One region of the Rouxiella sp. WC2420 genome, then DNA from elsewhere that is predicted to be linked to it. Evidence: predicted binding sites of a transcription regulator. Region 1 holds the regulator's gene; the other holds the start of a gene.
What was found. The regulator sigma-54, encoded in region 1, starts transcription at its own class of promoters, with help from an activator protein. The targets are predictions, from matches to a motif close to GTTGGCACANNTTTCGCTNT.
Positions count from the first base shown of each region.

Region 2: the regulator sigma-54 is predicted to act here: its motif matches at 2,466-2,485, upstream of glnA (glutamate--ammonia ligase).

Region 1 is NZ_CP165628.1:4,786,776-4,802,548, reverse strand. It holds gene AB3G37_RS22100 (transcription antiterminator) at 1-1,658, shown strand, start outside; gene npr (PTS phosphocarrier protein NPr) at 1,706-1,978, opposite strand; gene rapZ (RNase adapter RapZ) at 2,006-2,860, opposite strand; gene ptsN (PTS IIA-like nitrogen regulatory protein PtsN) at 2,907-3,377, opposite strand; gene hpf (ribosome hibernation promoting factor) at 3,510-3,797, opposite strand; gene rpoN (RNA polymerase factor sigma-54) at 3,821-5,254, opposite strand; gene lptB (LPS export ABC transporter ATP-binding protein) at 5,302-6,027, opposite strand; gene lptA (lipopolysaccharide ABC transporter substrate-binding protein LptA) at 6,031-6,597, opposite strand; gene lptC (LPS export ABC transporter periplasmic protein LptC) at 6,575-7,150, opposite strand; gene kdsC (3-deoxy-manno-octulosonate-8-phosphatase KdsC) at 7,147-7,713, opposite strand; gene kdsD (arabinose-5-phosphate isomerase KdsD) at 7,758-8,741, opposite strand; gene AB3G37_RS22045 (calcium/sodium antiporter) at 8,799-9,776, opposite strand; gene mlaF (phospholipid ABC transporter ATP-binding protein MlaF) at 10,139-10,942, shown strand; gene mlaE (lipid asymmetry maintenance ABC transporter permease subunit MlaE) at 10,958-11,740, shown strand; gene mlaD (outer membrane lipid asymmetry maintenance protein MlaD) at 11,744-12,352, shown strand; gene mlaC (phospholipid-binding protein MlaC) at 12,364-13,011, shown strand; gene mlaB (lipid asymmetry maintenance protein MlaB) at 13,008-13,310, shown strand; gene ibaG (BolA family iron metabolism protein IbaG) at 13,472-13,726, shown strand; gene murA (UDP-N-acetylglucosamine 1-carboxyvinyltransferase) at 13,801-15,063, shown strand; gene AB3G37_RS22005 (GNAT family N-acetyltransferase) at 15,486-15,773, shown strand, end outside.
Region 2 is NZ_CP165628.1:5,192,670-5,208,442, forward strand. It holds gene yihX (glucose-1-phosphatase) at 1-148, opposite strand, end outside; gene typA (ribosome-dependent GTPase TypA) at 362-2,185, opposite strand; gene glnA (glutamate--ammonia ligase) at 2,620-4,029, shown strand; gene glnL (nitrogen regulation protein NR(II)) at 4,280-5,329, shown strand; gene glnG (nitrogen regulation protein NR(I)) at 5,337-6,749, shown strand; gene AB3G37_RS23925 (acyl-homoserine-lactone synthase) at 7,050-7,682, shown strand; gene AB3G37_RS23930 (LuxR family transcriptional regulator) at 7,654-8,400, opposite strand; gene AB3G37_RS23935 (CitMHS family transporter) at 9,205-10,494, shown strand; gene AB3G37_RS23940 (TerC family protein) at 10,503-11,189, shown strand; gene AB3G37_RS23945 (heme-binding protein) at 11,272-11,742, opposite strand; gene AB3G37_RS23950 (heme-binding protein) at 11,877-12,353, opposite strand; gene AB3G37_RS23955 (DoxX family protein) at 12,431-12,859, opposite strand; gene AB3G37_RS23960 (LysR family transcriptional regulator) at 13,293-14,183, opposite strand; gene AB3G37_RS23965 (hydroxyacid dehydrogenase) at 14,278-15,246, shown strand; gene AB3G37_RS23970 (RraA family protein) at 15,263-15,773, shown strand, end outside.

The DNA.
Region 1 (15,773 bases):
CGCGCAGTGCTGCCGAGCGGGTAAACCGGTTGCTTATCCGCTTTCTCACCTCCTCCTTTTCCTTAAAACTGGAAGATCTGGCCGACGAATGGTTTGTCAGCCGGGGAACCCTGCAAAATGACATGCCCGATGTCCGTGAGCATCTGGCGCGTTACCATTTGAATATCGAGGCCAAACCGCGTTACGGCATGAAGCTGTTTGGCTCCGAGCTGGCTATCCGCGCCTGCCTTACCGATTTGCTGTTTCAGCTTAACAGCGATGATCAAATCAGCCCGTTCCTCAAGGCTGAAAGCCTCGAACCCGAGGCACTCCAGCCACTGACCGATTTTATGCATCAGCTACTGCTGCAGTCATCGATTCAACTGACCGACGAAGGCGAAAAGTATCTGATTCTGTATTGCGCAGTGGCGGTGAAGCGCATTGCCGGTGGGTATCCGCTGACTGATTTCGATGCGGAAGAGCAAGAGCCGGGCGTGAAGAATATCTCGGTTATGCTAGCCGCTGAGCTGAAAAGAATGGTCGGTAAAGAAATTCCTGCTGCCGAAGAGGCTTATTTGCGGGTGAATATTGCCGCCAGAAGGGTACAAAGTATTCTACCCACTGATATTAACGCTGACGACGAGGAGTCGCTGGTCGATTATATCTTGTCGTATATCAATGCTCACTATAACTATGATCTGCAAGGTGATAAGCAGCTTCGATCAGATTTGCTGACTCACATCAAAGCGATGATCACTCGGGTTAAATACCAGATCAATATTCCTAATCCGCTGCTGAATAACATCAAACAGCATTATCCGATGGCTTACGACGTTACGCTGGCTGCGGTTTCAAGCTGGGGAAAATATACCCCTTATAGTCTGAGCGAAAATGAAATTGGCTTCCTGGTGCTGCATATCGGTGTCGGACTTGAGCGGCATTACAATATCGGCTATCAGCGCCATCCGCAGGCGATGCTGGTGTGCGACACCGGTAATTCCACCATTCGGATGATCCAGGCTCAGATTAGCCGAAAATTCCCACAAATTGTTATTACTCGCGTTATTTCGCTGCGAGAGTACGAAAAGCTTCAGCATATCGACGAAGATTTTATCATCGCAAATGCGCGCGTTGCCGAGCGTAATAAGCCGGTGGTGGTCCTTTCTCCATTCCCGACTGAGTTCCAGATGGAGCAATTGGGGAAACTGGTGCTAGTGGACCGTACGCGGCCATATATGCTGGAAAAATTTTTCGACCAGCGCCACTTTATGCGCCTTGATGAACCTATGACTCAGGCGCAGTTGTTTCGCAAAGTGTGCAGCCAGCTTGAGGAAGAGGGGTATGTTGATGAGGAGTTTCACCCTTCGGTGGTTGAACGCGAAGAGATTGTTTCGACCATGCTGGGTGAAGGGATCGCGCTGCCGCACTCGTTAGGACTGTTGGCCAAAAAAACGGTGGTAATTACCGTGCTCTCACCCCAAGGCATCAAATGGGGGGATGGCGAAACGGCGCATGTCATCTTCCTGCTGGCGATAAGCAAGGCCGATTATGAAGAGGCAATGGCGATTTATGATCTGTTTGTCACTTTCGTGCGCGAGAGATCGATGAGCCGCCTGTTAACCAGCAAGAGCTTCGATAGCTTCAAGGAGATTGCGATAGATTGTTTGAGCCGGATTTAAAAGGATTTTTCTCAAACAGGGCGGCGTCTGCGGCCCTGTCAAAAGGCTTAGTCTTCATCAAACCCTGAATTAATCAGGTTGATGACAGCCTCCAGCGCTTCTGCTTCATCGGGACCGGTGGCTTCGATTTCAATTTCTTGACCTTTAGGGGAATCGAGCATCAGCAATGCAATAACGCTGCTTGCTTCGGCCTCAATACCCGCGTCGTTACGCAGCATCACTTCCGATTCAAAACTTTGTACCAGCTCGAACAGCTTCATGGCCGGTCTTGCGTGCATTCCCAGCCTGTTTTTAATCTCAACCTTTTGTTTTATCGACATAACTTTTACCGTTATAAAGAGAAACTGTCACGATTTGCGCTTTTCAAGCGTGCGGTGGCGGGACTGTACGTTCTTGCCACGGGAACGAAAATAGTCCGCGAGCTGCTCGGCCACGTAAACCGACCGATGCTTACCCCCCGTACAACCGATTGCTACCGTTAGATAGCTACGGTTATTGGTTTCCAGCATCGGTAGCCATTGCTCGAGATAGCTGCGCGTTTGATAGATAAAATTATGAACTTCAGTATGGCGATCGAGGAAGGCGGCAACGGGTTTGTCCAGGCCGGTCATCGGGCGCAACTTCGGGTCCCAATGTGGATTTGGCAGGAAACGAACGTCGAACACGTAATCTGCATCGATAGGAAGGCCGTGTTTGAAACCAAAGGATTCAAACACCATCGTCAATTCACGCTCGCGTTTGCCCAACAAACGGGTGCGCAGCATTTCAGCCAGTTCATGCACTGACATCTCGGAAGTATCGATAATCAGGTCAGCGCTTGAACGCAATGGCTCAAGCAGCTCGGCTTCTTGATCAATCGCGCTTTCAAGAGACAGATTCTTGCTGGAAAGAGGGTGCAAACGCCGAGTATCGCTATAGCGACGGATCAGCGTGTTGCGATCGGCATCCAAAAACAGCAGCTGTGGCGAGAAGCTGTCCGGAAGCTGAGTCATGGCATGTTCGTAAACTTCAGGCGTCTCTGGCATATTGCGCACGTCGATACTTACTGCGGCTGAAGTATTACGTTCGGCCAACTCTCTGGCGAGCTGAGGCAGTAAAACGACCGGCAAATTATCAACGCAATAAAAGCCCATATCTTCCAGCGCACGGAGGGCAACGGACTTCCCGGAACCAGAACGGCCGCTGACAATCATCAGCACCATTATATTCTCTCCCAAAAATACTTTTGTCTTTCAAGTTATAGGGGTGCTACTCGTCTTCGGTAATAATCTGGAATAACTCTTCGTCGCTTTGTGCCCCGCGCAGACGTCGACACACTGCTTTATCAGCCAGCTTTTTGGCGACCAGAGACAGAGTATGTAAATGGGTTTTACATTGATCTGCAGGAACCAACAAGGCAAAAAGCAGGTCCACCGGCTGATTATCCACTGCGTCGAAAGCAATCGGCTGTTCGAGTTGGATGAATACGCCAACGGCTCGCAACGTGTCTTCTTCGAGTTTTCCATGAGGGATCGCGATCCCAGCACCAATCCCGGTACTGCCCATGCGTTCACGGGTCAGAATGGCATCGAAAATCACCTGTGGCGAGAGGTTCAGCTGTTTGGCTGCCAGTTCGCTAATGATTTCCAGTGCGCGTTTTTTACTGGCGCAGTGAACATTGCTCTTGGTGCATTCGGCATTTAATACCGAGGTCAACTGCAGTGCTGTATCGTTAATCATCTCATTTTCACTTAGACTGATCCCAAAGATTTATCGGCTCGCACTTTACCCTCTTAACTTGAAGTTGCACCTGTTTTAGTAGCAATTTCAAGTACCAAAGATAAAAATAGCGAACCGATATAAAGTTAAGGATCAGTGCTGTTTCAGTTTGTCTTTATGCTTATTAAGCTGTCGGGCCAGTTTGTCTACCAGTCCATCGATAGCGGCATACATATCCTGATGTTCCGAGGTTGCATGCAACTCACCCCCGTTCACGTGCAACGTAGCTTCCGCCACTTTTTGCACTCTCTCAACGCTCAATATTACGTAGACCTGGTTAATACGGTCAAAATACTGCTCTAGTTTCGCAAACTTTGCGTTCACAAACTCTCGCAGAGGTTCGGTAATTTCTACGTGATGCCCGGTAATATTGAGTTGCATGATGTCTTCCTTCTCTGTTGAGGTCAAACCAACTGTTTACGCTGGTTTGATGGCGGGATTGACAAAGACTCTCGGTATTTCGCTACAGTGCGTCGTGCCACCATAATGCCTTGATCCGATAGCATAGTGGCTAACTTGCTGTCGCTCAGAGGTTTGACGGGGTTTTCCGCCGCGATTAATTTTCTCACCAGTGCGCGGATTGCCGTGGAAGATGCTTCACCACCGCTATCCGTACTTACATGACTGGAGAAGAAATATTTTAATTCGAAAATGCCTCGCGGACTGTGCAGGAACTTTTGCGTAGTCACACGGGAGATTGTCGATTCGTGCATATCCACGGCACTGGCGATATCTGCCAGCACCATGGGTTTCATAAACTCTTCACCGAGATCAAAGAATGCCTGCTGCTGCTCAACAATACAACGTGTCACTTTCAATAATGTGTCATTGCGACTTTCAAGACTTTTAATCAACCACTTGGCTTCTTGCAGGTTACTGCGAATAAATTGTCCGTCGCTATCGTTACGCACTGAATTACCCATCGCGGCGTACTGTTGATTGATCTTCAGGCGTGGAATGCTGTCTGAGTTTAATTCTACCGTCCAGATTTTGCCTACTTTACGTACCAGCACGTCTGGAATGACATATTCGGATTCACCGGTGTTGATCGACTGTCCAGGCCTTGGGTCCAGAGACTGGATCAGCTGCATGGCACCTTTAAGTGTATCTTCTTTTAAACGTGTTGAACGCATCAGCGCACGAAAATCGTGATTTGCCAGCAGATCGAGATGTTCGCTGACAATCAGGCGTGCTTCGGTCAAAAACACGGTTTCAGAAACATACTGCGATAGCTGAATCAGCAAGCAATCACGCAAATCTTTCGCCGCTACGCCGACCGGGTCAAAACGCTGTACGCGCTTGAGCACCGCCTCTACCTCATCCATGCTGACTTCTTCATCGCCAATACTTTCGAGGATGTCGTCCAAAGATATGGTGAGATAGCCGGTGTCATCGACAGCGTCAACAATCGAGGTTGCAATAGCGCGATCGGTATCGGTGAAGGGTGTCAGTTCGACCTGCCACATCAGATAGTCTTGCAGAGTCTGAGTAGTTTCACCCTGATAGACCGGCAGCTCGTCGTCGCTGTAATCATTGCCGGTGCCCGAAGGCGTACCTGCGGTGTAGATTTCGTCCCAGGTGGCGTCGAGTGGAAGTTCCTCGGGCATGTCTTTCTGCTCGAGGGCTTCGCGGGTATCAAGCGCTTCGTTTTCAGGGGCTTCTACTGAGTCTATTTCATCGTGCAGATCGGATTGTTCCAACAGCGGATTGCTTTCCAGCGCCAATTGTATCTCTTGCTGGAGTTCAAGCGTGGACAGCTGCAACAGGCGAATTGCCTGCTGTAGCTGCGGTGTCATTGCCAATTGTTGGCTGAGCCTGAGTTGCAAACCTTGCTTCATATCTTGGATTCTTTCCGTTTTTAAAAATTCGCCGATAACTTAGATGATTAAAGACGGAACGCTTCGCCCAGATAAACGCGTTTAACTTGCTCATCCTGCAGGATTTCTGCAGGGGTGCCGTGAGCAATAAGATGCCCCTGGCTTACAATATAAGCACGCTCGCACACATCGAGCGTTTCACGGACGTTGTGGTCGGTAATCAACACACCAAGCCCGCTGTCACGCAGGTGTTCAATTATTTTTTTGATATCGATAACTGAAATTGGGTCAACACCCGCAAATGGTTCATCCAGCAGGATAAATTTCGGGTTGGCGGCCAATGCACGAGCGATTTCTACACGACGACGTTCACCGCCTGACAGTGATTGCCCAAGGCTGTCGCGCAGATGGGAAATATGAAACTCTTCCATCAGCTCATTGGCACGAGCAACGCGCTGTTCTTTGTTGAGATCCTCACGAATCTCCAGCACCGCCATCAGGTTTTTGAACACGCTCAGACGACGGAAAATTGAGGCTTCCTGTGGCAGATAGCCAATCCCGCGACGGGCACGAGTATGGAGTGGAAGCAGACTGATATCTTCGTCATCAACCACAATCCGCCCTGCATCGCGTTGAACGATACCGACCACCATATAAAAGGTGGTGGTTTTACCTGCGCCGTTTGGCCCCAGCAAGCCGACGATTTCGCCTGACTTGACTGACAGACTCACGTCTTCAACAACTTTGCGGCCTTTATAGGCTTTAGCCAGGTTTTCTGCAATTAATGTTGCCATAAGTTAGTATTTACTCTTTTTCGGTGCTGCAGCCGGTGCGCCAGGAGCTGGGGTTTTTTCCTGAAGCTGAGAAGGTATCAGCACGGTGGTTACACGGTTGCCCTTGTCGCTAAATGCCTGCATCTGCTGCTGCTGCACCAGATAGGTAATGCGGTCGCCTGTAACGTTGCTGTCCAGCTGTTGCAAATAAGCTTTGCCTGTCAGCGTAATCAGATCTTTGTCAACTTCATAGCGGACTTTCAGGGAGTGCCCTTGAATCGGCTTGCCGTTGTCCTGCATCTGGTAGAAAGTCACCGGGTTACCGAAGCCTTCGACGATTTCTTTGCCAGATTGACCGCCAGGGCGAACAATGGTCGCGCGATCGGCATGAACCAGAATACTACCCTGTTTGACCACAACGTTGCCCGTAAGGGTCACGGTATTGGTATTGATATCCACAGCCTGATTGTCAGAAGTGACCGTCATTGGCTGCTGCGTGTCGGTTTTCAACGCCAGCGCCGGGATGCTTACCGCTAACAGCGAGGTGGTAATCAACAGGTTACGGATTTTATTTTTTGCTTGGAATTTCATAATTAGTATTTACCTTCTCGATCAACTGTGCGGTTTTATTCCTCAAATTTCCACGCATTCGCATGCCGTTAGAGGTGAAACCTGTACCGTAAATGTAGACTTCGTCGTCTGACGCTACGTCCTGTGTGACCAGGTTAACCTGGGCATTGTCTGTTTTTATTCTTTGCAGCTGTGACGTTGTTGGCGTCAGACTATCAATTTGCACGTGACCATAAAGATACAACATTTTATCGTTGGTCAATTTTGCGCGATCGGAACGGATAGTCCAGGTCGCGACGCTGGTGTCTGGATCATACGTCGTCACAACCGGGTTGGTGAACCATGACACGAGATCGGTCGTATAATATTTAACTTGCTCGGACACCAGTCTGTAATTCAGTTTGCCGGTCGGATCGTACACCACTGTTACGCTGTGCTGGCTCTGATAAGTTGGATCCTGTGTATTCAGCGGAGGTGCAGGCGCTTTATTATCGTTATCCGATATCGTCCAGCCAATCAGCACCAAAACCAGCAGGCCCAGCAACAGAGTCATCCAAAGTCTTGTTTTGCTCATATCGACAGCCCTTTGGCGTCCTCCAGCTTGCCCTGTGCCATTAAAATCAAATCGCACAGTTCACGAACTGCACCGCGTCCACCTGCGATGCGAGTAATATAATCAGCTTTGGGTAGCAGGATCGGGTGGGCATCGTTAACAGCAACGGAGAGACCGACTTTCTCCATCACCGGCCAGTCGATCAAGTCATCACCAATATAGGCAACCTGCTCAGGTTGCAGCGATAGTGTATCTAACAGTTCGCGGAAGGCCAAAAGCTTATCAGACTGTCCTTGATAAAGATGGCGGATGCCCAGCGTTTTAGCACGATCTTCCAATAATTTGGCCTTGCGCCCAGTAATGATTGCCACTTCAATATCTGAAGTCAGCAGGCAACGGATCCCATAGCCATCGCGCACGTTGAAGCTTTTCAATTCTTCGCCATTATTTCCCATGAAAATCAGGCCGTCAGACATTACGCCATCAACGTCACAAATCAGCAAGCGGACAGCTTTGGCTCGCTCCAGCACTTCTGCGCTAACGGGACCATAACAGGTATCCACATTGGCTGCGCTATTACTCATTCGGGCAGTTCCTTACGTTACAGGCCAGGTTCAAATTTTCTAAATTAAACAACACCGGCACGCAGCATGTCATGCATATGTACCACACCCAGCAGACGGTCGCCATCGGCCACCATGACGCAGGTAATGTTCTTTTCCTGCATCAGATTCAGGGCATCGACTGCCAGCAGCACCGGGCGAACGCGAATGCCGCCAGGGGTCATCACGTCGGTAATTTTTGCTTCATTGACGTTAACACCCATATCAAAGATACGGCGCAAATCACCATCGGTGAATATGCCTTCGATTTTCATTAAATCGTCGGTGATCACCGTCATACCAAGATTTTTACGGGTGATTTCGAGCAGGGCATCACGCAGTGAGGCATCGCGGCTAACCTGCGGGATTTCACTGCCGGTATGCATGATATCGCTGACTCGTAAAAGAAGTTTGCGACCCAGTGCGCCGCCCGGATGGGACAGGGCAAAATCCTCGGCGGTAAAACCGCGCGCTTCAAGCAGTGCGACGGCAAGAGCATCGCCCATCACCATTACCGCAGTGGTGCTGGTGGTGGGCGCAAGGCCTAACGGACAGGCCTCTTTCGGCACTTTGACACAAATGTGCACGTCTGCTGCTTTACCCATCGAACTTTCGGGATTGGCAGTCAGGCAAATCAAGCGAATATCCAGACGTTTCAGCACCGGGATCAGCGCCAGAATTTCGTGCGACTCTCCCGAGTTGGAAATAAGGATAACGATATCCTGCGTCGATACCATCCCGAGATCGCCGTGGCTGGCTTCAGCCGGATGGACGAAGAAAGCTGGCGTGCCGGTGCTGGCAAATGTCGCGGCCATCTTGCGGGCTACGTGTCCGGATTTGCCCATACCCATCACGATAATTTTGCCGCTGCACTGGAACATCATCTCACAGGCGCGGGTAAAATCGTCGTTGATGTATTGGTCGAGCTGTTCAAGTCCTTCCCTTTCGGTTAACAACACCTGTTTACCGACCTGGACGAAATTAAATTTTTCGTTATCAAATGTTGTCATCGTCAATTCCTGTGACTTTGCCTGAATCGTTCGTTATTTAAACAAATTCTATCAGATCTAAAAGGCAACGCTGGTGGGCATGTAGAAAAGCACCGCCAGATAAGCGATAAAGCCGAACAGCAGCAGCGCGCCTGCCAAATGACCAATCCGATGTTTACGCATCAGGCAAAGTCCGGTGAGCACGACGCTGACAACCAGCATCACCCAATAATCCCGATGGAATGCATCGGGATTAAAATGTCCCGGTGCTACCAGAGCGGGCAGCCCCAACACCAGGCACATATTAAATATATTCGCGCCAATGATATTGCCCAGTGCAATATCGTCTTCGCCTTTTATTGCTCCGGCAATAAAGGTTGCCAGCTCAGGCAGGCTAGTGCCTATTGCTATGACCGTCAGGCCGATGACCAGTTCACTGACGCCAAAATAGCGCGCTATGACCGAGGCGTTATCGACAATCATGTTCGACGCCAGCGGCATGATAATAAAACCCAGAGCCAGCCACAAAAATGCTACTGTATTGCTTCCGTCCTGGGGTAACTCCGCCATTTGTTCACTAGTCAGTGTGTCCTGGCCGATTTTTTGCGAGATCCTGGCAATCTTCACCATTAGCATCAGGAACACCGCTGCAGCAATAATCAGCAACACGCCGTCCCATCGACTAAGCTCACTGTCGCTAAGCACAAAACCACACAGCACAGTAACGACTAACATTAGCGGCAGTTCGCGTCGCAAGATATCAGAACGAACGGAAAGTGGATGAATTAGCGCGGCACCGCCCAAAATCAGAAGAATATTAGTGATATTGGAACCAATGACATTGCCTACTGCCAAATCCATCTGGCCATTTATTGCTGCTGTCGTTGAGACAACCAGCTCGGGCAAGGAAATTCCCACGCCGACGACCGTCATACCAATTATTAGAGGGGGAATGCCGATTGAGGCTGCCAGAACTGAAGCTCCGTACACCAAACGATCGGCGGCATACACTAACAGAAACAAGCCGACAATCATTAGTACACTAGCGAGAAGCATGAAAAATCCTTTATTGGGTATAATGCAATGTTCGTAAGTCTGGCAAGGAACCAAAATAAGTTTGATCAATCTGGTTTCAGGCAAAAGACCCGAGCAGAATTGAATAGGGTTCCATAATAGCGATTACCTTGGCTTCTGACTTTCTGTTTTGACAATTTAATGCTTCCCGATATCGATCCGGCCGCAAAGCATGATTTTGACCGTCTGAGGCTTAAAAGTAAATCAATGGCAACTTTGGTAACGCAATCGCGGTAAGTTTTTGTAAAATGTCGGGTGTTGGCAAGCTCGTTTAGGCCAAATTTATAGATAGAGTTCTACCCTTAATGGGATCACATCTTGCGTTCGCCCAGAGGAAGAGACAAATGAGTCAGAGCGAAGCGAATTTGGTGGTCATCAAAGGCATGAGTTTCATGCGCGGTGACCGTCCCATTTTCGAAGAGATAAACATGACCGTGCCCAAGGGCAAAGTGACCGCAATCATGGGGCCATCGGGGATCGGTAAAACAACCTTGCTACGATTAATCGGCGGACAACTTACGCCGGACAGTGGGGAAATTTGGTTTGATGGTGAAAATATTCCTGCGCTGTCTCGCCGTAAGTTGTACGAATCTCGCAAGAAAATGAGCATGCTGTTCCAGTCTGGTGCGCTATTCACTGACCTGACTGTGTTCGAAAATGTTGCCTTTCCGCTGCGCGAGCACAGCAAGCTGCCGGAAGAACTGCTCCGAACTACTGTGCTGATGAAGCTCGAGGCAGTAGGGTTGCGCGGTGCGGCTGAACTGATGCCTGCGGAACTTTCTGGTGGCATGGCGCGTCGTGTGGCGTTGGCGCGTTCAATTGCCCTGGATCCCGAACTGATTATGTTCGATGAGCCTTTCGTCGGCCAGGATCCGATCACCATGGGCGTGCTGGTCAAGCTTATCGACGAGCTTAACCATGCGCTGGGCGTCACCTGCATCGTTGTTTCGCACGATGTGCCTGAAGTCCTCAGTATTGCTGACTATGCTTATATCGTTGCTGCTCAGCATGTTATCGCTGAAGGGACGACCGAGGAATTGCAAAATAATCCAGATCCACGCGTTCGCCAGTTCCTCGACGGGATCGCCGATGGACCGGTGCCTTTCCGTTTCCCTGCCGGTGATTACAAGACCGAGCTGCTTGGATGATGGAGTTGTAAATCAATGTTAATTAGGGCGTTAGCGTCAATAGGCCGCAGCGGTTTGGCAACCTGTGCGTCATTCGGGCGGGCGGGGCAGTTGCTGTTCCGTGCGCTGGTAGGGCGGCCACAGTTTGCCAAACAATGGCCATTATTAGTCAAACAGTTATACAGTGTTGGGGTATTGTCACTGCTGATTATCGTGGTATCTGGCCTGTTTATTGGCATGGTACTGGGTTTGCAGGGCTACCTGGTATTGACCACTTACAGTGCCGAAGCCAGCCTGGGCATGATGGTGGCGCTTTCGCTGCTGCGTGAACTCGGACCGGTTGTTACCGCGCTGCTGTTCGCCGGTCGTGCAGGTTCGGCACTGACTGCCGAAATCGGTCTGATGAAAGCCACAGAGCAGATTTCAAGCCTCGAAATGATGGCAATCGATCCGCTGCGTCGCGTCGTTGCTCCGCGCTTCTGGGCTGGTTTGATCACGATGCCTTTACTTACGGCTATTTTCGTTGCAGTGGGTATCTGGGGCGGATCGCTGGTCGGTGTTGACTGGAAAGGTATCGACAGCGGCTTTTTCTGGTCAGCGATGCAAAATGCCGTAGAGTGGCGTCAGGATTTGCTCAACTGTCTGATTAAAAGCGTTGTTTTTGCCATTACCGTGACCTGGATAGCGCTTTTCAATGGTTATGATGCAATCCCGACCTCTGAAGGGATTAGCCGGGCTACAACTCGTACCGTCGTGCACTCGTCACTGGCGGTGCTGGGTTTGGATTTTGTGCTGACAGCACTGATGTTTGGGAATTGATCCATGAAAACTAAAAAGAGTGAAGTCTGGGTTGGGGCATTTATGCTTATCGCATTCTGTGCCGTGTTGTTCATCTGTCTGAAAGTCGCTGACATTCAGTCATTTGGCTCCGATCCGACCTACCGTATTTATGCTGATTTCGATAATATCGGCGGACTTAAAACTGATTCACCGGTCAAGATTGGCGGCGTGGTCATTGGTCGTGTTAACAAAATCACTCTGGATAAAAATATGTCCCCGCGCGTAGCGATGGATATCGACCAGAAATATAACCAGATCCCAGATACCAGTTCGCTGGCCATCCGGACTTCAGGCCTGCTGGGTGAACAGTTCCTGGCACTGAATATTGGCTTCCAGGATCCGGATATGGGCACCACTATCTTGAAAAATGGCGGCACCATTCAGGACACGAAATCGGCTATGGTTCTGGAAGATTTGATCGGCCAGTTCCTTTACAAAAGCGGCGGTAAAGACGACGCCGCGAAATCGGGTGATGCTTCAGCTACGCCGGATAGTGCTGCTGCGCCTGGTTCTGCCGGGGCTTCACAAGATAGTTCTGCTGCGCCAGATACTGCGCCTGCTCCATCCGCTCCTGCGGCCAAAGGTAATTAAGAGGATTTTTTATGTTTAAACGTTTAATGGTGGTTGCTTTACTGATGATCGCGCCCCTGGCTGCCAATGCGGCTGCTACGGTGGATAAAACTAATCCCTACAGCGTGATGAATGCCGCCGCCAATGCGACCTTTACTGCACTGAAGGCCGATCAGCCACAGATCCAAAAGGACCCAAATTATCTGCGTACCGTAGTGCGTGAACAGCTCCTGCCTTATGTGCAGGTTAAATACGCCGGTGCGCTGGTATTGGGTCGCTATTACAATTCAGCTACTCCAGCTCAGCGTGAAGCCTACTTCAGCGCGTTTAGCGATTACCTGCAACAGGCTTACGGACAGGCGCTGGCGATGTATACCAACCAGTCCTATCAGGTTCAGCCTGCTCAGCCTATTGCCGCGGGCACCAATATCGTTGCCATTCGCGTGACTATTACCGATCCAGGTGGCCGTCCTCCTATTCGTCTTGATTTCCAATGGCGTAAAAACAGCCGTACCAACGAATGGCAGGCTTACGACATGATCGCTGAAGGCGTCAGCATGATCACTACCAAGCAGAACGAGTGGGCAGACATCCTGCGTCAGAAAGGCATCGATGGTCTGACTGAACGTCTGAAATCAGCAGCAGCTCAGCCGATCACTCTGCAGCAGAACAAAAAATGATTAACGGACTGCACTTTGAATCATTGCAGCAATGCCTGATCCTCAGTGGCTGCCTGGACCGAGAAACGCTGCTTCCTCTTTGGGAGCAGCGAGAAAGTCTGCTTAAAGGCGTTACCTGCATTGATGTGGCTCAGCTTGAGCGCGTTGACTCATCAGGTTTGGCGCTGCTGGTGCACCTGCGCGATCTGGCGGGCAAGCACGGTGTTGAATTGCAGATTTCTGGTATCACCGATCGTTTACGTACATTGGTCGAGTTATACAATTTGCAGGGGATAATTCCTCTCGAATCGGAGGGTTAGCAATACCCCTGCGAAAATTTTTCTGCGATAAATCGCTATTCAAAACAGGGCCCCTGTCTGAAACTCTCATGCAGGGGCTTTTTGATGGTTTAAGAGTTGGCCGGATCCCTATAATATGTTCGGCTATGACTTCCCATACGATTAAAGATTAAACGGGTTTTATGGAAACTAACGAAATTAAAGACGTGCTAATGGCTGCACTGGCCCTCGATGAAGCACACGTAACCGGCGATGGCAGCCACTTCCAGGCTATCGTTGTTGGCGCAATGTTTGACGGCATGAGCCGTGTTAAAAAACAGCAGGCCGTATACGCGCCGCTGATGGAATACATTGCCGATAACCGCATCCACGCACTCTCTATCAAGGCTTATACCCCGCAAGAGTGGCAGCGCGATCGCAAGCTCAACGGCTTTTAAGGGTGACGGGCAAGCGTTGCTGCCGGCCATTTTGTTATACCTAAAGAATTTCGATAACAGATAAGAGAGCAATAATGGATAAGTTTCGTGTACAGGGCGGAACCCGCCTGAGTGGAGAAGTCACGATCTCTGGTGCGAAAAATGCCGCACTGCCTATTTTGTTCGCCGCACTGCTCGCTGAAGAACCGGTAGAACTGCAAAACGTTCCGCATTTGAAAGATATTGATACCACCATCAAACTTCTGAACCAGCTGGGTGCTAAAATCGAGCGCAACGGTTCTGTGTGGGTTGATGCAAGCGGTGTTAATGAGTTTCGTGCGCCGTATGATCTGGTAAAAACCATGCGTGCCTCTATCTGGGCGCTGGGTCCTCTGGTTGCGCGTTTTGGCCATGGTGAGGTTTCCCTGCCAGGCGGCTGTGCGATTGGCGCGCGTCCTGTTGACTTGCACATTACCGGTCTTGAACAGCTTGGCGCGAAAATCGTGCTTGAAGAAGGCTATGTCAAAGCTACAGTTGATGGACGCCTGAAAGGTGCGCACATTGTGATGGATAAAGTCAGCGTGGGCGCGACGATTACCATCATGACTGCGGCAACGTTGGCAGAAGGTACCACTGTTATCGAGAATGCAGCCCGTGAGCCGGAGATTGCCGACACCGCTGCGTTCCTCAATGCAATTGGCGCCAAAATCTCTGGCGCGGGTACCGATCAAATCACTATCGAAGGCGTTGCTCGTCTCGGCGGCGGCGTTCACCGTATCGTGCCAGACCGTATCGAAACCGGCACTTTCCTGGTAGCTGCAGCGATTTCTGGCGGTAAGGTTGTTTGTCGCGAAACCCGTCCAGACACTCTGGATGCGGTATTGGCCAAACTGCGCGAAGCGGGTGCCGATATTGAAACCGGTGAAGACTGGATTAGCCTGGATATGCACGGCAAGCGTGCGAAGGCCGTTACTCTGCGTACCGCGCCACATCCGGGCTTCCCGACCGATATGCAAGCCCAGTTCAGCCTGCTGAATCTGGTTGCTGAAGGTACGGGTGTGATAACCGAAACCATCTTCGAAAACCGCTTTATGCATGTACCAGAATTGATTCGCATGGGCGCACACGCTGAAATCGAAAGCCACACTCTGATCTGCCACGGCGTTGAAAAACTGTCTGGTGCTCAGGTAATGGCCACCGACCTGCGCGCCTCTGCCAGCCTGGTGCTGGCCGGATGTATTGCAGACGGCGTGACTATCGTTGACCGCATCTATCACATTGACCGTGGTTATGAACGCATTGAAGATAAGCTGCGTTTGTTAGGTGCCAAGATCGAACGTGTGAGTGGCGCAGAATAATCTGCAATATTTGCCGTTAAAACTGTTGTTTTAAGATAAATAAAAAGCCGGCTAGGGAAACCTTACCGGCTTTTTTATATGTTTAATTAACAAATTATAATTCTTATTAATGGATGGTTGTTTCAGCGTAATAAGCAAGAAAAATATCGCTTGCACGATAATCTAATGTTAATGTCTTGGGTTTTATAAACATTCAAAAAATTGGCATGCCATTGCCTAACGTTCAGAACTTAATATACCTTCCTTTGCCTATTAACTGGCATTAGGTCACCCTGGTGAAGGCATCGGTATGGATTAATTAATCTTAAGGTTATAGCATCAAAGTGAATAGATAAACCGTAATGACTACGCTATCGCCAATTATCAATATAGGGTAATTGGGTGGCTGATTTACATGAACTCTAATCAGGATGGATAATTAAATGGAATTAATCGTTAGCGATATATCAAGTATTAAAGAAGAGCAAACTATCATTGATAACCTGTGGGAATATAATTCTCACGTAACGCCTGTCGATATAAAGCCTTTACGCGTAGTAGCGAAAAATGAAAGCGGCGATATAGTTGGCGGGTTACTCTCCAGGACCTGGTGGGGTGGGCTGGACATTCAGTATCTTTGGGTCGCGCAAGAGAATCGCAAAATGGGGCTAGGAAAAAGGCTTATGCAAACCGCGCAGCTTGAGGCAATTGGTCGAGGCTGCCATATGGCC
Region 2 (15,773 bases), 410 kb from region 1:
CACGCTCGTGCTGCTGAAACACCTCACCCATAGTGAATCGTTCCATTAGATGTGCCAGCGGGGTTCCACTGAGATTGCTCCATACGCCCAGCACACGTTTGAAATCTATATCAATTAACACGTTGCCCATATCAAATATATACAGCATTGCACGCTCCTGATTTCAAAGATGAAGCTTACTTTATTGATAACTTACTTCATTGGTAAATAGTAGGTTATGGGTAAATAGAGGTTAGCGGTAAATCTTGGCTCTGAACAGTGACACGGATAGAAGCTTGATGCTTGTTTAATGAAAAAATAGGTAAAAAAAAGAGCACCCAAAGGTGCTCTTATGACAACAAACGTTTAACCGGGAAGAAGATTAAGCTTCTTTAGGACCACGGCTAGCACGTTTACGGTCGTTCTCGGTCAGGTGGCGTTTACGGATACGCACAGACAGAGGAGTAACTTCTACCAATTCGTCATCATCCAGGAACTCGATGGCTTGTTCCAGAGACATTTTGATAGCAGGAACCAAAGTTGTTGCTTCGTCAGTACCTGAAGCACGCATGTTGGTCAATTTCTTACCAGTCAGGCAGTTAACAGTCAGGTCGTTGGAACGTGAGTGAATACCGATAACCTGGCCTTCATACACTTCCGCACCGTGACCCAGGAACAGTTTACCGCGATCTTGCAGACCGAACAGAGCAAATGCAACTGCTTTACCCTGGCCGTTAGAGATAAGCACGCCGTTCTGACGCTGGCCGATGTCACCCTGACGAACGTCGTCATAGTGGCTGAATGTTGAGTACAGCAGACCGGTACCAGAAGTCATGGTCATGAATTCGGTACGGAAACCGATCAGGCCACGAGCCGGGATCAGGTAATCGAGACGAATACGGCCTTTGCCGTCAGGGATCATGTCCTTAACGTCGCCTTTACGCTCACCCATGGCTTGCATGACTGAACCCTGGTGTTGCTCTTCGATATCCAAAGTCACGTTTTCGAACGGCTCTTGCATGCGGCCATCGATTTTACGGTTGATAACTTTAGGACGAGAAACAGCCAGCTCGAAACCTTCACGACGCATGTTTTCGATCAGAACCGACAGGTGAAGTTCACCACGGCCTGAAACGCGGAATGCGTCGGAGTCTTCGGTTTCTTCAACACGCAGTGCAACGTTGTGCACCAGCTCTTTGTTCAGACGGTCAAGGATCTGACGTGAAGTCACATACTTACCTTCTTTACCACAGAACGGAGAGGTGTTTACGTTGAAGTACATGGTAACGGTTGGTTCATCAACGCTCAGAGCTGGCAGCGCTTCGACATTCTGTGGATCACAGATGGTGTCGGAGATGTTCAGTTCGCCCAGACCGGTGATTGCGATGATATCGCCCGCTTCGGCGGTAGCAGCTTCGATACGCTCAAGACCCATGTGGGTCAGAACTTTACCGACTTTACCGTTGCGAGTTTTGCCTTCGCTATCAATGATAGTGACTTGCTGGTTAACTTTAGCTACACCGCGTTTGATACGGCCGATGCCGATAACGCCAACGTAGTTGTTATAGTCCAGCTGGGAGATTTGCATCTGCAGTGGGCCATTGCTGTCAACCTGTGGAGCAGATACGTGGTCAACGATTGCCTGGTACAGCGGAGTCATGTCTTCGGCCATATCGTTATGGTCGGTACCCGCGATACCCATCAGTGCAGAAGCATAGATGATAGGGAAATCAAGTTGCTCATCGGTAGCATCAAGGTTTACGAACAGGTCGAATACCTGGTCTACAACCCAGTCAGGACGCGCGCCAGGGCGGTCGACCTTGTTGATTACCACGATCGGCTTCAGACCGTTAGCAAATGCTTTCTTGGTCACGAAGCGGGTTTGCGGCATAGGGCCATCCATTGCATCCACAACCAGCAGCACCGAGTCAACCATTGACATCACACGCTCTACCTCACCGCCGAAGTCGGCGTGTCCTGGGGTATCAACGATGTTGATGCGATAGTCTTTCCAATTAATGGCGGTGTTTTTTGCGAGGATGGTAATCCCACGCTCTTTCTCCAAATCGTTGGAGTCCATTACGCGCTCGGTGGCTTCTACACGCTCTCCGAAAGTTCCGGATTGCTGCAGCAGTTTATCAACCAGGGTAGTTTTACCATGGTCAACGTGGGCAATAATGGCGATGTTACGCAAATTTTCGATCACAGCTTTGCCTCAGGCATTTAGAAATATAGAAATAGCGCGCTATTGTACACGTATTAGGCTAGGTTCTAAACAAGTTCACAAGATTCTCTTCGAAACAAGTTCTGTCTGGTTAATTAACGATCCCTTTCACGGTGCAAAAGTCTCTCTGACCCAAAATGGCGCACCAATTTGGGTCACTACTGGCGTGACGATGAACCAAAATGGTGCATAAATCCCGTTATGGTGCATACTAACTATCCATGCAACCCGCATAGAATGGCTTTCACACCTCTTTATCAAAGTTGGCACAGATTTCGCAACCGTTAACCAAGGGTGAAAAGAGACTTATCAGAGCAATTAGAAAAGCTGTTTAAGCCACACGCCATTTTCAACAATGTTTGTTTATTCGTTTCGTTACACGACGATGACATAATGAGAAATTCGGGAGAACTAGTATGTCCGCTGAACACGTTTTTGCGATTATCAAGGAAAATGAAGTCAAATTCATTGACCTTCGCTTCACTGACACCAAGGGTAAAGAACAGCACGTAACCATTCCATCTCATCAGGTAAGCCCTGATTTCTTCGAAGATGGTAAAATGTTCGATGGTTCATCTATCGGCGGCTGGAAAACTATCAACGACTCAGACATGGTTCTGATGCCAGATCCAAGCACTGCGGTTCTTGACCCGTTCTTTGAAGAATCAACCTTGATCATCCGTTGCGACATCGTTGAACCAAACACGCTGCAAGGTTATGACCGTGACCCGCGTTCAACTGCAAAACGTGCTGAAGACTTCCTGAAATCTTCAGGCATCGCGGACACCGTTCTGTTCGGACCTGAGCCAGAGTTCTTCCTGTTTGATGACGTTCGCTTCGGCAGCAGCATCTCTGGTTCTCATGTTGCTATCGACGATATCGAAGGCGCATGGAACTCAAGCACCAAATACGAAGGCGGCAACAAAGGCCACCGTCCAGCAGTTAAAGGCGGTTACTTCCCGGTTCCTCCTGTCGACTCAGCTCAGGATCTGCGTTCTACCATGTGTCTGACCATGGAAGAAATGGGCCTGGTTGTTGAAGCTCACCACCATGAAGTTGCTACCGCTGGCCAGAACGAAGTGGCAACCCGCTTCAACACCCTGACCAAAAAAGCTGACGAAATCCAAATCTACAAATACGTGGTTCACAACGTGGCTCACGCATTTGGCAAAACTGCGACCTTTATGCCAAAACCAATGTTTGGCGATAACGGTTCAGGCATGCACTGCCACATGTCTCTGTCCAAAGACGGTAATAACCTGTTCTCTGGCGACAAATACGGCGGCCTGTCTGAAACTGCGCTGTACTACATCGGTGGTATCATCAAGCACGCAAAAGCAATCAACGCGTACGCCAACCCGACTACCAACTCCTACAAACGTCTGGTCCCAGGCTACGAAGCCCCTGTTATGCTGGCTTACTCAGCGCGTAACCGTTCTGCTTCTATCCGTATTCCACACGTTTCCAGCCCTAAAGCCATGCGTATCGAAGCTCGCTTCCCTGATCCAGCGGCTAACCCATACCTGGCGTTTGCTGCACTGCTGATGGCTGGCCTCGACGGCATCATCAACAAAATCCATCCTGGCGATGCGATGGACAAAGACCTGTACCACCTGCCACCAGAAGAAGCGGCAGAGATCCCACAGGTTGCAGGCTCTCTGGAAGAAGCATTGAACTGTCTGGATGCAGACCGTGAGTTCCTGACTCGTGGTGGCGTATTCACCAACGACGCTATCGATGCTTACATCGCACTGCGTGTTGAAGAAAACGATCGTATTCGCATGACGCCACACCCAGTAGAGTTCGAACTGTACTACAGCGTTTAATTTAACGTTGTAGCGCAACGGGAGTGGATGGGTTCGCTCCCTGAGCCGAGCTTTACTCTGCGCCGCCGCCCTTTGCTGGCAACGACGGCGCAGAACAAAAAATATCGAGATATTTTTGTTGCCGTGGAAATTTCTAGCCCATCTCCGGATGGGCTTTTTTCTCCACGCTACTTTCCTGTTTGACACCTCTGACCCGACTGTTTGGCGGGTAGCGGTTTAAATGCACCAATCAGGTGCGGGAGACTGCTGTATGGCAACTGGCAAGCTGCCCGATGCTGGGCAGATCCTCAATTCTCTTATCAACAGCGTTCTGCTGTTGGACGACGAATTGGCCGTGCATTACGCCAATCCGGCGGCTCAGCAATTATTAGCGCAGAGTTCACGCAAGCTTTTCGGGACACCACTGCCCGATCTAGTGGGCTACTTTTCGCTCAATATCGAGCTTATGCGTGAAAGTATCGAGGCTGGGCAAGGGTTTACCGACAGCGAAGTCACCCTGGTGGTCGACGGTCGTGCGCATATTATGTCGCTGACCGCACAGTCTTTGCCGGAAGGTTTTATCTTGATTGAACTGGCGCCGATGGATAACCAGCGTCGCTTGAGTCAGGAACAGCTTCAGCACGCGCAGCAGGTTGCCGCAAGGGATCTGATCCGCGGACTGGCACATGAAATTAAAAATCCGCTGGGCGGTTTACGCGGCGCGGCGCAGCTGCTGTCAAAAGCGCTTCCCGATCCTGCCCTGCTGGAATATACCAAGGTCATTATCGAGCAGGCCGACAGATTACGTAATCTGGTGGACCGCCTGTTAGGCCCGCAGCGCCCGAGTCAGCACATCACACAAAGCATCCATCAGGTTGCCGAGCGTGTTTGCCAACTGGTGTCGATGGAAAAACCTGACAACGTCCAACTGGTTCGTGATTACGATCCAAGCTTGCCGGAACTGGCCCACGACCCGGATCAAATAGAGCAGATTCTGCTCAACATTACCCGGAATGCCTTGCAGGCATTGGGAGAAGAAGGCGGCACAATTACGCTAAGAACGCGTACCGCTTTCCAGATTACCTTGCACGGTGTGCGTTATCGCCTGGTGGCTCGCATTGATATTGAAGATGACGGTCCCGGCGTACCTGCGCATCTGCAGGATACACTTTTTTACCCTATGGTCAGTGGCCGCGAAGGGGGAACAGGTCTGGGCCTGTCCATCGCGCGCAGTTTGATTGACCAGCATTCGGGTAAAGTTGAATTTAACAGTTGGCCAGGACACACCGAATTCTCGGTTTTCCTGCCTATTCGCCAGTGAGGTTCTTATGCAACGAGGGATAGTCTGGATCGTCGATGACGATAGCTCCATCCGCTGGGTTCTTGAACGCGCGCTCACTGGGGCGGGTTTAAACTGCACCACGTTCGACAGCGGCAATGAAGTGCTGGAAGCCATTGCGACTCAAACCCCTGACGTTTTGTTATCAGATATTCGCATGCCCGGAATGGATGGGTTGGCGCTGTTAAAACAAATCAAACAACGTCATCCGATGTTGCCGGTGATTATCATGACCGCGCATTCTGATTTGGACGCGGCGGTCAGCGCATACCAACAGGGCGCATTTGATTATTTGCCGAAACCTTTTGATATCGACGAAGCGGTTGCCCTGGTTGAACGTGCTATCAGCCATTATCAGGAACAACAGCAGCCGGCGCGGAGCCAGCCTGCCAGTGGCCCAACGGCGGATATTATCGGTGAAGCGCCAGCGATGCAGGACGTGTTTCGCATCATTGGTCGTCTTTCCCGGTCATCAATAAGTGTGTTGATCAACGGCGAATCAGGAACGGGTAAAGAGCTGGTTGCTCACGCCCTGCATCGTCACAGTCCACGAGCCAAAGCGCCGTTTATCGCATTGAACATGGCGGCTATTCCCAAAGACTTGATCGAGTCAGAACTGTTTGGTCATGAGAAAGGGGCCTTTACCGGCGCTAATCAGATCCGTCAGGGACGTTTTGAACAGGCCGATAACGGCACCTTATTTCTGGATGAAATCGGCGATATGCCGATGGATGTTCAGACCCGTTTGCTGCGCGTTTTGGCCGATGGTCAGTTCTATCGCGTAGGCGGCTATGCGCCAGTGAAAGTGGACGTGCGTATCATTGCCGCAACCCACCAGAACCTGGAGCTGCGCGTACAGGAAGGCAAATTCCGTGAGGACTTGTTCCACCGCCTGAACGTAATTCGCGTACATTTGCCACCGCTGCGTGAACGCCGTGAAGATATTCCACGTCTGGCGCGTTATTTCCTGCAAGTTGCCGCTAAAGAGTTGGGTGTTGAAGCCAAGAATCTTCATCCAGAGACTGAAACGGCACTGACGCGTTTACCGTGGCAGGGCAACGTGCGCCAGTTAGAGAACACCTGTCGCTGGTTAACAGTGATGGCGGCCGGTCAGGAAGTATTGATTCAGGACTTGCCTTCTGAGTTGTTTGAAAGCAGCGCGCCGGAGACCGGTGGGCAAAGTCTGCCTGACAGCTGGGCAACCTTGCTGGCACAGTGGGCCGATCGCGCGCTGCGCTCCGGTCATCAAAACCTTCTTTCAGAAGCACAGCCAGAAATGGAACGCACTCTACTGACCACCGCGCTGCGCCATACGCAAGGTCACAAGCAAGAAGCTGCAAGACTGCTAGGCTGGGGACGTAACACGCTTACCCGCAAGCTTAAAGAATTGGGCATGGAATAAATTCGCTGCATCTTGATTTAAGGTAAGTTAACTTAAGAGATGTTAAAGTTTCAGGCAGTGTCGCGAAGCCCGAACAAAATAGTCCCGGCCCTTGAAGCCGGGCTTTTTTTTGCCTTTTTGCTGGCAAAATAGGGTTCAAGTCTATGTTCTTTCTAGGTAACCGTGTAGTGAGAATTTCACCGGCCTTGGAGAGCATTCATAGCCTGCGTATAATATTAATCATTAACACCACGATTATGGGGAACTGAGGCTCAATAAAAAATGAATAAAACAGTATTGGAAGAAGACACTTTCGACGGGATGCTTGAACTGTTTGACGTCAGCTATGAAGAGCTGAAGATGACGCACTCGAATGAGCTTTATCGACTAAGAAAAAAAACCTTTAGCGATCGGTTGGGATGGGATGTGGTTTGCAACGTCGACATGGAGTTCGATGAGTTCGATAACCCCAGCACTCGTTATATTCTGGGTCTGTGTAAAGGCCAGCTGATTTGTAGCGTGCGTTTTACCGATCTCGATCAACCCAACATGATTACTCACACTTTTCGTGAATGTTTTGATTCTGTTCCGCTGCCACTCGGTGGCATGGAATCGAGCCGTTTTTTTGTCGATAAAACGCGTGCGCGACAACTGCTTGGCGAACGCTTCCCGATTAGTCAGATTCTGTTTGTTGCCATGATTAACTGGGCACGACAAAACAACCGCGATGGGATCCATACTATTGTAAGCCGACCGATGCTGACTATCCTGAAACGCTCAGGATGGCAGATAGAGCCGCTTAAAGAGGCTTACCTCAGCGAGCGGGAGCGAATCTATCTTGTATATCTGCCAACCACTGCCGAAGATCAGTCACAGATGGCCTCAGGGCTTGTTAACGACCTTGGCCATGCTGAATCTTCGGTGATTACCTGGCCGCTGTCGCTGCCGGTGTAATGAGTTCTAGTTCAACGCCCAGCCGGATTGCCTGGCGGGCGTTGCTGACCCCCAGCTTGCTGACAATATTACCCATGTGAAACTTCACCGTGCTCACGGAAATACCCACGATGCCGACAATCTCGCCATAGGTTTTCCCCATGCTGGCCCAATAAAGCACCTCGTTCTCACGAGGGGTGAAAATAGCTTTGTTGGTATCGGCATTTTTTTGCCTTCCCGATGAAGCAGCGCTAGCCAAGTGATACATCTGCTCATTGATATCGATGAGCAGCATCTGCATGGCTCCCCGCTCGGAAGAGAGCCGGGCTTCTAGTTCCTCTTGTTGGTTGCTGGCAATAATGATCGACAGCAACGCCAGATTATTCATATGGTCATGCAACACAAAGGTGAAGCCATTGACGATGTTGTACTTCCTGGAGAGAGAAAAAATCTTGGTAAACTTCAGATCGGACATTAGGGTAATATTTTCATCCCAGGCAAAAGGCGATGTGCGTTTAAACGCCGTCAATATTACCGGATCGGTCAGTTGAAAATTGTTGGTGCGATATAAATTCACCCATTCGTCAGGATAGCTCGAAATAATAAGCATATCTGAAGGTTTTTTCTTGCTGAGGACCGTGTAAGCGTATTCCACACAGCCGAGTGAGGACAATTTTCTATCGATGTGATCCCGGAGTGTTTCCGTGATGGTCTTATTTTCATTGAATGCAGAAAACATGCAGGCTCCGTTACAGTCAGACTTTCCCTTTTAGCGTGACAACCTGCACTTAAGTACAGGTGCGCATCATACTTAAGTACAACTTACAAATTAGGAAGATCAACATATAATAAACCTCGTTAGGCGAATCGAAAAAACTCCCGACGACTCAGTCAGGTAGCCGATTTGGCCGACACCAGGGAAAAATTATACCGGTCAGACAGGACGTTGATAAAGTCTCTGCTGGCCGATCTTTTTACTTTAACACCGCTTATATTTCCTATCAAACCCGCGTTTGCCAAATCATTAAGTCCATTTTTTAATCACTTTTTCTAAATCTCAATTCCCAGGAGAGACTCTCCTCGGCCAATGCTGATATTCGGCTCAAAAAAATTGACGATTGCGACTGAAAACAGGCTTGAAACAGCCTAATTTCATACTCATTGGCAATAACTCTTTCAGAAAGCCAATAGAAATATTTGTCCTTGCTCACAAACTCGAAACACCATTTTACCCGCACAACTCAAGCTTTTGCCCTAAAGCTGCCTTTGAAATACTCCACAATGACTGCTTCGTATTTTCTTAAAAGTCACTATTATCAAGGTCGACAGCAAATTTCGAACCTCTTGGTACATTATTAGTTTAATTTATCAACATAATTTTAAGCGCCTCTCATTCCCTACAGGAATCAATTCATAAAACCAGATGACATTATTAACCTCTTGTTACTGACATAATCCTTGAAAATAACCCAAAAGAAACAAGCAGCTAACAGACTGTTGCAACCCCCTACAACTTATCTCTACCCTACCGAGGAATGAAGCGATGCTGGTGATATTGAGTGTTTTGATGCTCATCTTCTTTATATTTTGTTTGATGACCAAGCGACTGTCAGCCCTGACCGCCTTGATCCTTATTCCCACCATTTTCGCGCTGATAGGTGGTTTCTATGCCCACATCGGCAAATTTATGATGGATGGGATAAAAACCGTCGCACCCAATGGGGTGATGATTATCTTTGCCATGCTTTATTTTATGGTAATGACCGAAGCAGGCATGTTTGACCCGCTGGTTAAACGGGTAATTAAGGCGGTTAAAGGCGATCCGGTAAAAATCTTTCTCGGCACAGTGCTGCTGGCGTTTATTGTCGCGCTGGATGGCGATGGGGCAACTATTTATATCATTGTACTCTCAGCTTTCCTGCCGATTTATAAACGTCTGGGCCTGTCTCTGCCGATGGTTTGCTGCCTGCTGCTGCAGGTATCCGGTCTCGGCAACATGGTGCCATGGGGCGGCCCAACGGCGCGTGCGGCCACTTCAATGCACGTTGATATTGGTACCATGTTTGTGCCGATGCTACCTGCCTTGGTGGCCAGTGCGATATGGACCTTTGTTCTTGCCTATATCTTTGGCCGCCGCGAGCGAGCGCGCTTAGGATCAGACTTGAACCTAAATTTCGAGAACGCAATCGACGAGCAACATCGTTGTCGTGGCCCGAAAACCTTCTATTTTAACTGGGCACTGACCATTTTATTGATTATCGGTTTATGTGTCGAAGTGTTACCGTTAAGCTATCTGTTTATGATTGCCGCCTGTCTGGCGCTCATCGTTAACTTCCCGGACCTGCAAGCCCAAAAAGAACAGCTGGAACAACACGCGCCACCGATTCTCGCCGTGTCCAGCCTAATTTTTGCTGCGGGAGTCTTTACCGGCGTGTTTACCGGCACAGGCATGGTCAATGCGGTAGGTAGCGCGCTGCTGGATGTCATCCCTGACGCGCTAGGGCCATACATGGCCGTTGTAACGGCCTTGCTGAGTATTCCGATGACCTGGCTGGTGTCAAACGATGTGTTCTATTTTGGTGTGCTGCCCGTGTTGGCAGATACCGCAAAACATCACGGCATTAGTGGTATCGAAATGGCGCGAGCCGCGTTGATGGGCCAGCCAGTTCATATTCTGAGCCCGCTGGTTGCTTCAACTTATTTGGTGGTCAGTATGCTGAAACTCGATTATTCAGAGAATCAGTACTTCACCTTTAAATGGTCTTTGGTCAGTAGTTTAATTTTGATAGCGGTTTCGCTGCTGACCGGGATTTTCCCTTTTTACGCTGCATAGAGTGTTTTATGACCTGGTTATTTGATCAATGGGACTTCATCGTCATCCTGCTACAAATCATCGTAATTGACCTGCTGTTAGGCGGTGATAATGCGGTAGTCATTGCGATGGCCTGCCGGAAATTGCCGCCGCATCAACGCAACAAAGCCATTATTATTGGCACCATTGGGGCGATTGTCGCGCGCGTGGTCTTGTTGATCATTGCGGTCAAGCTGCTGGACCTGCCATATCTGAAGTTAGTCGGCGGGCTATTGCTACTGTGGATCGGTATCAAACTGGTTGCCAATGAAGATGAAGAAAGCGATATCAAGGGCGGTTCCAGCCTGTGGAAAACCGCGATGACCATTGTGGTCGCTGACGTGGTGATGTCTCTGGACAACGTATTGGCAGTAGCCGCAGCGGGTAAGGGAAATTACCTGTTGGTTGCACTCGGCGTTGTTATCAGCATTCCAATCATTATCGCCGGCAGTAAACTGGTGTTGGCAATCATCAACCGTTTCCCGGTGGTTATCATGCTCGGTGGCGCGCTAATTGGCTGGATTGCCGGCAGCATGTTCGTGACTGACCCGGCAATAGCTCATCTGCAAATTACGGCGATTAATCATCTGCCAACCATTGCCGGTATTGTGGGTGCATTGCTGGTTTTGGCTGTGGGAATGGGTAAAAGCAAACTGGCCGAGAAGAACAGCCACTAAACGTGCGATAACTCGAATCCCGTCATCAAAAAAAGCCTCAGTGGAGTTCATCCCTGAGGCTTTTTTTCTGCCGACTTACCGCTTACTTCAGGCTTTCGGCGGCTGCCTTGGCAATCTCTATTTCATTCGGATTGGCAGAACCACTGACGCCTACAGAGCCAATCACCGCCTCATGAAACACAATCGGGTTACCGCCACCCAATGGCACCATACCAGGCAATGTAGCAATAGCAGGCTCTGCGCCGTTGGCACGCCCCATATATTTGTCAGTCGGGGTATGATAAAGCGCGCCTGCGCGTGCTTTTAAAATTGAGGAATCAATGCAGCCTACCGGTGCGTTATCCATACGCTTGAATGACATCAGCTGGCCAGCCTGGTCAACTATGGCAATACAAACATTGGCATGCAGGCTCTGCGCTTTTTCTGTTGCCACTGTAATAAGTTTTGCTGCATCTTCTGCTGAAAGAATAGTTTGCGTGATTGTGGCATTGGCTGAAAATGCACTCAGGCTGCCGAGTGAACATAAGGCCGCTAACATCAGAATTTTTTTCACTGTTATATTCCCGTATTGATTAATGAATAGCATTGTTGATAGCTGGAACTATGAATAGTTAACATTACTCACCAAATACGGGCCGACCCAATATCAGGCAGGTCGGCCTAAAGTTAAATCTTATTATTATTTTATTATTTCAGTACTGTCAGAGCCGCTTTAGCTGCTTCTGCATCAACGCTGCCATCAGGCGTGCTCACACCAATAGCGCCAACGACCTGGCCGTCTAATTTGATTGGGATCCCTCCTGCGAAAGGCAGAATTTTTGGGTTACCCAAAATAAGCATATTCCCTTTAGCAACTTTGTCTTGATAAGCCTCTGTCGGCTGTCCGAAATAAGCCGAGGTTTTTGCTTTCTCAGGAGCTAATGCAATATTAGCAGGTGTAGAACCGTCTAAACGATCGAAGGTAATTAATTGACCAGCAGCATCAACAATAGCCACTGCGCCACCAATGTGGTGCGATTTAATGGTTTCTTCGGCCTTTTTAACTAATTCGTTGGCCTGATCGTGGGTAATGACTGGAACGCGAGTAATACCGTCGTCCGCCGCCTGTGCTGCAAAACCCACCAACAGGCCAGAAACCAATAATGCACAACTTACTTTCTTCATAATAAATCTCACTTTATTTGACACATTACGCGGACACGATAAACGTGGAACCGCAGTTACAGATTTAATTCTGAACGTCAGGCCACGCTCTTCTGTACACCAGCGGTTTTCTTGTTACCCAGCTTCAGGCTAATCATGTGGTCAATGCTCCAGCGGCCCGGGCCATTGATAACCAGTAAAATGAATCCTGCAGCACATGAGGCATTTTTTAACCATACAATCAGGTGCGGCATGGTAAAGCCTTGATAAAAAAGAAAACCGGCAATGATAGAGAACGCCGCCATAAATACTGAGGTAAAACGGGTCAAAAAGCCGAAAGCGATAGCAATGCTGCCACCGACTTCAAGCAAGATAACCAGTGGCAGAAAGAAGCTCGGCACGCCATTCTGTGCCATCACAGAGACGTTTTCCGAGTATTGAAATATCTTTTCTGCGCCTGACGTAAAGAACAATCCAACCGCCAGAATACGCGCAACAACATAAGCAAGATCTAAAGATTTATTCATAATTGTTTCGCCGTGGTGATAATTAATTTGAGCTACCCTTTCGCCCTTTCTGAAGACAGTATATTTGGCTGCAATCAGAAGTTTCGCAGGATAAAAATATACTGACTAAAACCATTACTCACTAATTGATAACATTTGATATACATTTCTATCACGCCATTATCATTAAAAAAAGTGCCTAGTGGTTATAGTTAGTAGTAAGTTTGGTTATTTATCACCGGACGAAATTACTTAAGTAAAAATATAGCAGGATAATCACGCCTATTGTTCTCTGGCATAAAACCCAGAGAACAATAAGTCGTATTGGCTTGAATTTTGAGAAGGTATATAAGAGGTATATTCAGAGATCAGAGCGCTGGTTGTTTATTTTTTGAGTAGACAGGTATCGATAGATTAATTAATCAACAATTACTCTTTTAATAAACAGCGCTGATTAGTGATAATTCCAGATCTTCTCGGCGATCAGCACAAACTGCCGCGCAACTGGTGATAGCTCGCTCCAGGAGTGGAACTGTAAACCAAAGGTACGCGGCATGACTAACAGCGGCATTGGGATCTCCACCAGCGGAATAGCATGTTGGATCTCTTGCAGAGCACGGCGCGAAATAAAGCTTAACAGGTTAGTCTCGACAATCACTGAATGCAGTGTCGCAATTGAATTGGCTTCGATTTGAATACGCGGGGGTGGATAACCACCGGTCTGCAAGCGCTGCTCAAGCCATTGTCGGGTCGCGACCTTTCTTGAAGGCAGCAGCCAGTTATATTGATCGAGCTGCTCTGAAGTCGGGTGAATACCGGCCAAAGGATGATCTTTGCTCGCTACCAGCACCACCGGATCGTCGAGTAAAGGCCGGGCAATAAATTCATTACTCTTGTCGGGTAAAAAACCCAGAATAATATCCAGCTGCTTCTCGCGCAGAGTATTTTGCAGCAGGTCGTTCATCCCGACTTTTACATCCAGGCGCACGCTCGGGGCTTCCTCCAATAAGCGTTTTGCCAACTGCGGCAACATAAACTCTGCAGCCGTAGCCGCAGCACCGAGACGAATATAACCCGCAGTGCCATCGGCCAAAGCGCTCATGTCGCGCTGAGTAACTTCCATATCCTGCACGATTTTTTGAGCCCGCTCACAAAGTAGCAATCCCGCTTCGGTCAAACGGATCCCTCTCCCCACCTTTAATATCAGTCTGGTTTTATAAATTTTCTCCAGTCGCTGAATACATTTTGTAAGCGCAGGTTGAGTAATACCAAGGGTTATAGCGGCACGTCCCAGATGCCCGGTATCCTGAATAGCCAGGAAGTAGCGTAGGTATTTCAGTTCCATTCCATTCCTCGTAGGAATCAATAAATAAAATTCAGGCGTTATGATTTATCTTTTAACAGTGCCAATATGGGTAAAAATAGCACTGGAGTAGCGTATGACCTATAAATTTTTAATGACCGCACCGGCCTTGGGTGCAGCTGGGCGCAAAGTCTTGGCGGACGCGGGTTGCGAGCTAGATTACCTGCAAAATGCCAATGATTTTGAGGAAGTCGAACAGTTGATGTCCACCCGCGCCTATGATGCCGTCATTTCTCGTACCGTGACTTTGTCAGCCAAAGCCATCGAGTCTTGCCCTTCGCTAAAAATCATCTGCAAACATGGGGTTGGCGTCACCAATATTGATGTTGCGGCGGCTACGGCGCGCGGTATTCCAGTGTTGACGACCCCGGCAACCAATGCTCAGTCCGTTGCGGAACTTGCTGTAGGCCTGATGCTCAGCGCCGCACGCCAGTTGCCTTTCTTCCAACACGAAATTGCCGAAGGACGTTGGACCCGCAGCAGCGAAGGGATTGAGCTGTTTGGCAAAACCTTAGGCTTGGTTGGGTACGGAGAAATTGGTCGCCGCGTTGCTCACATTGCCAAAGCCATTGGCATGCGCGCCGCCTTTTTTGACCCTGCTATTCCATTAGGAACCGACTCAACCGATGCCGTGCAGTACGCTTCTCTGCAAGAACTGTTGAAAAACAGTAACGTGCTGAGCCTGCACTGCCCGGTAAACAAGGCAACCGAAAAGATGCTGAATGCCGACACCCTGGCGCAGCTGCCCGATCGGGCTATCGTTATTAATACCTCTCGCGGTGAGCTGATTGATGAACCTGCACTTGCGCAAGCTCTGACTGACGGAAAACTCGCCGCTGCCGGTCTGGACACCGTGGCCGTAGAGCCGTTACCCCTTGACCATCCATTCCGTCAATTCAGCAATATTGTCATGACTCCGCACATAGGCGGTACCACCCCTGAAGCACTGGATGCCGTATCGCGTTCGGCCGCTCAACAGTGTCTGGATTTCCTGCAACAGCAGCGTATCAACGCGCGTGCCTGCGTAAATCCTGAAATTCTTTAAGAAAGGAGAATAACGAATGACATCTCGCAGCGAATGGCCAGCTGGCTATTTTATCGGTCAACGTGACAACGTTCCTGATGCAGCCACTATTGAAGCATTTAGCCGCCTGCCAGTACCAAACATTGGCGACACTATGGGCCGCAGCGTGGGCGCGCTGGGATTACAGCCTTATCATGCTGACAACAAAGTCGTACTCTGCGGACCAGCCATTACCGTTAAAGTCCGCCCTGGCGACAACTTGATGATTCATAAAGCGATTGAGATGGCTAATCCAGGCGACGTTATTGTTGTGGACGGTTCAGGCGACCTCACTCAGGCACTGATCGGCGGACTGATGCGTACCTCTGCTTTAACCAAAAAAATCGCAGGCTTCGTGATTGATGGCGCGATTCGCGATTTGAACGAATGGGCAGAAGGCGGGATTGCCGTATTTGCTCGCGGCAATACGCTGCGTGGGCCAAGCAAGGACGGTCCGGGCCAGGTTAATATTCCAATCTCTTGCGCAGGTCTGCTGGTAAATCCGGGTG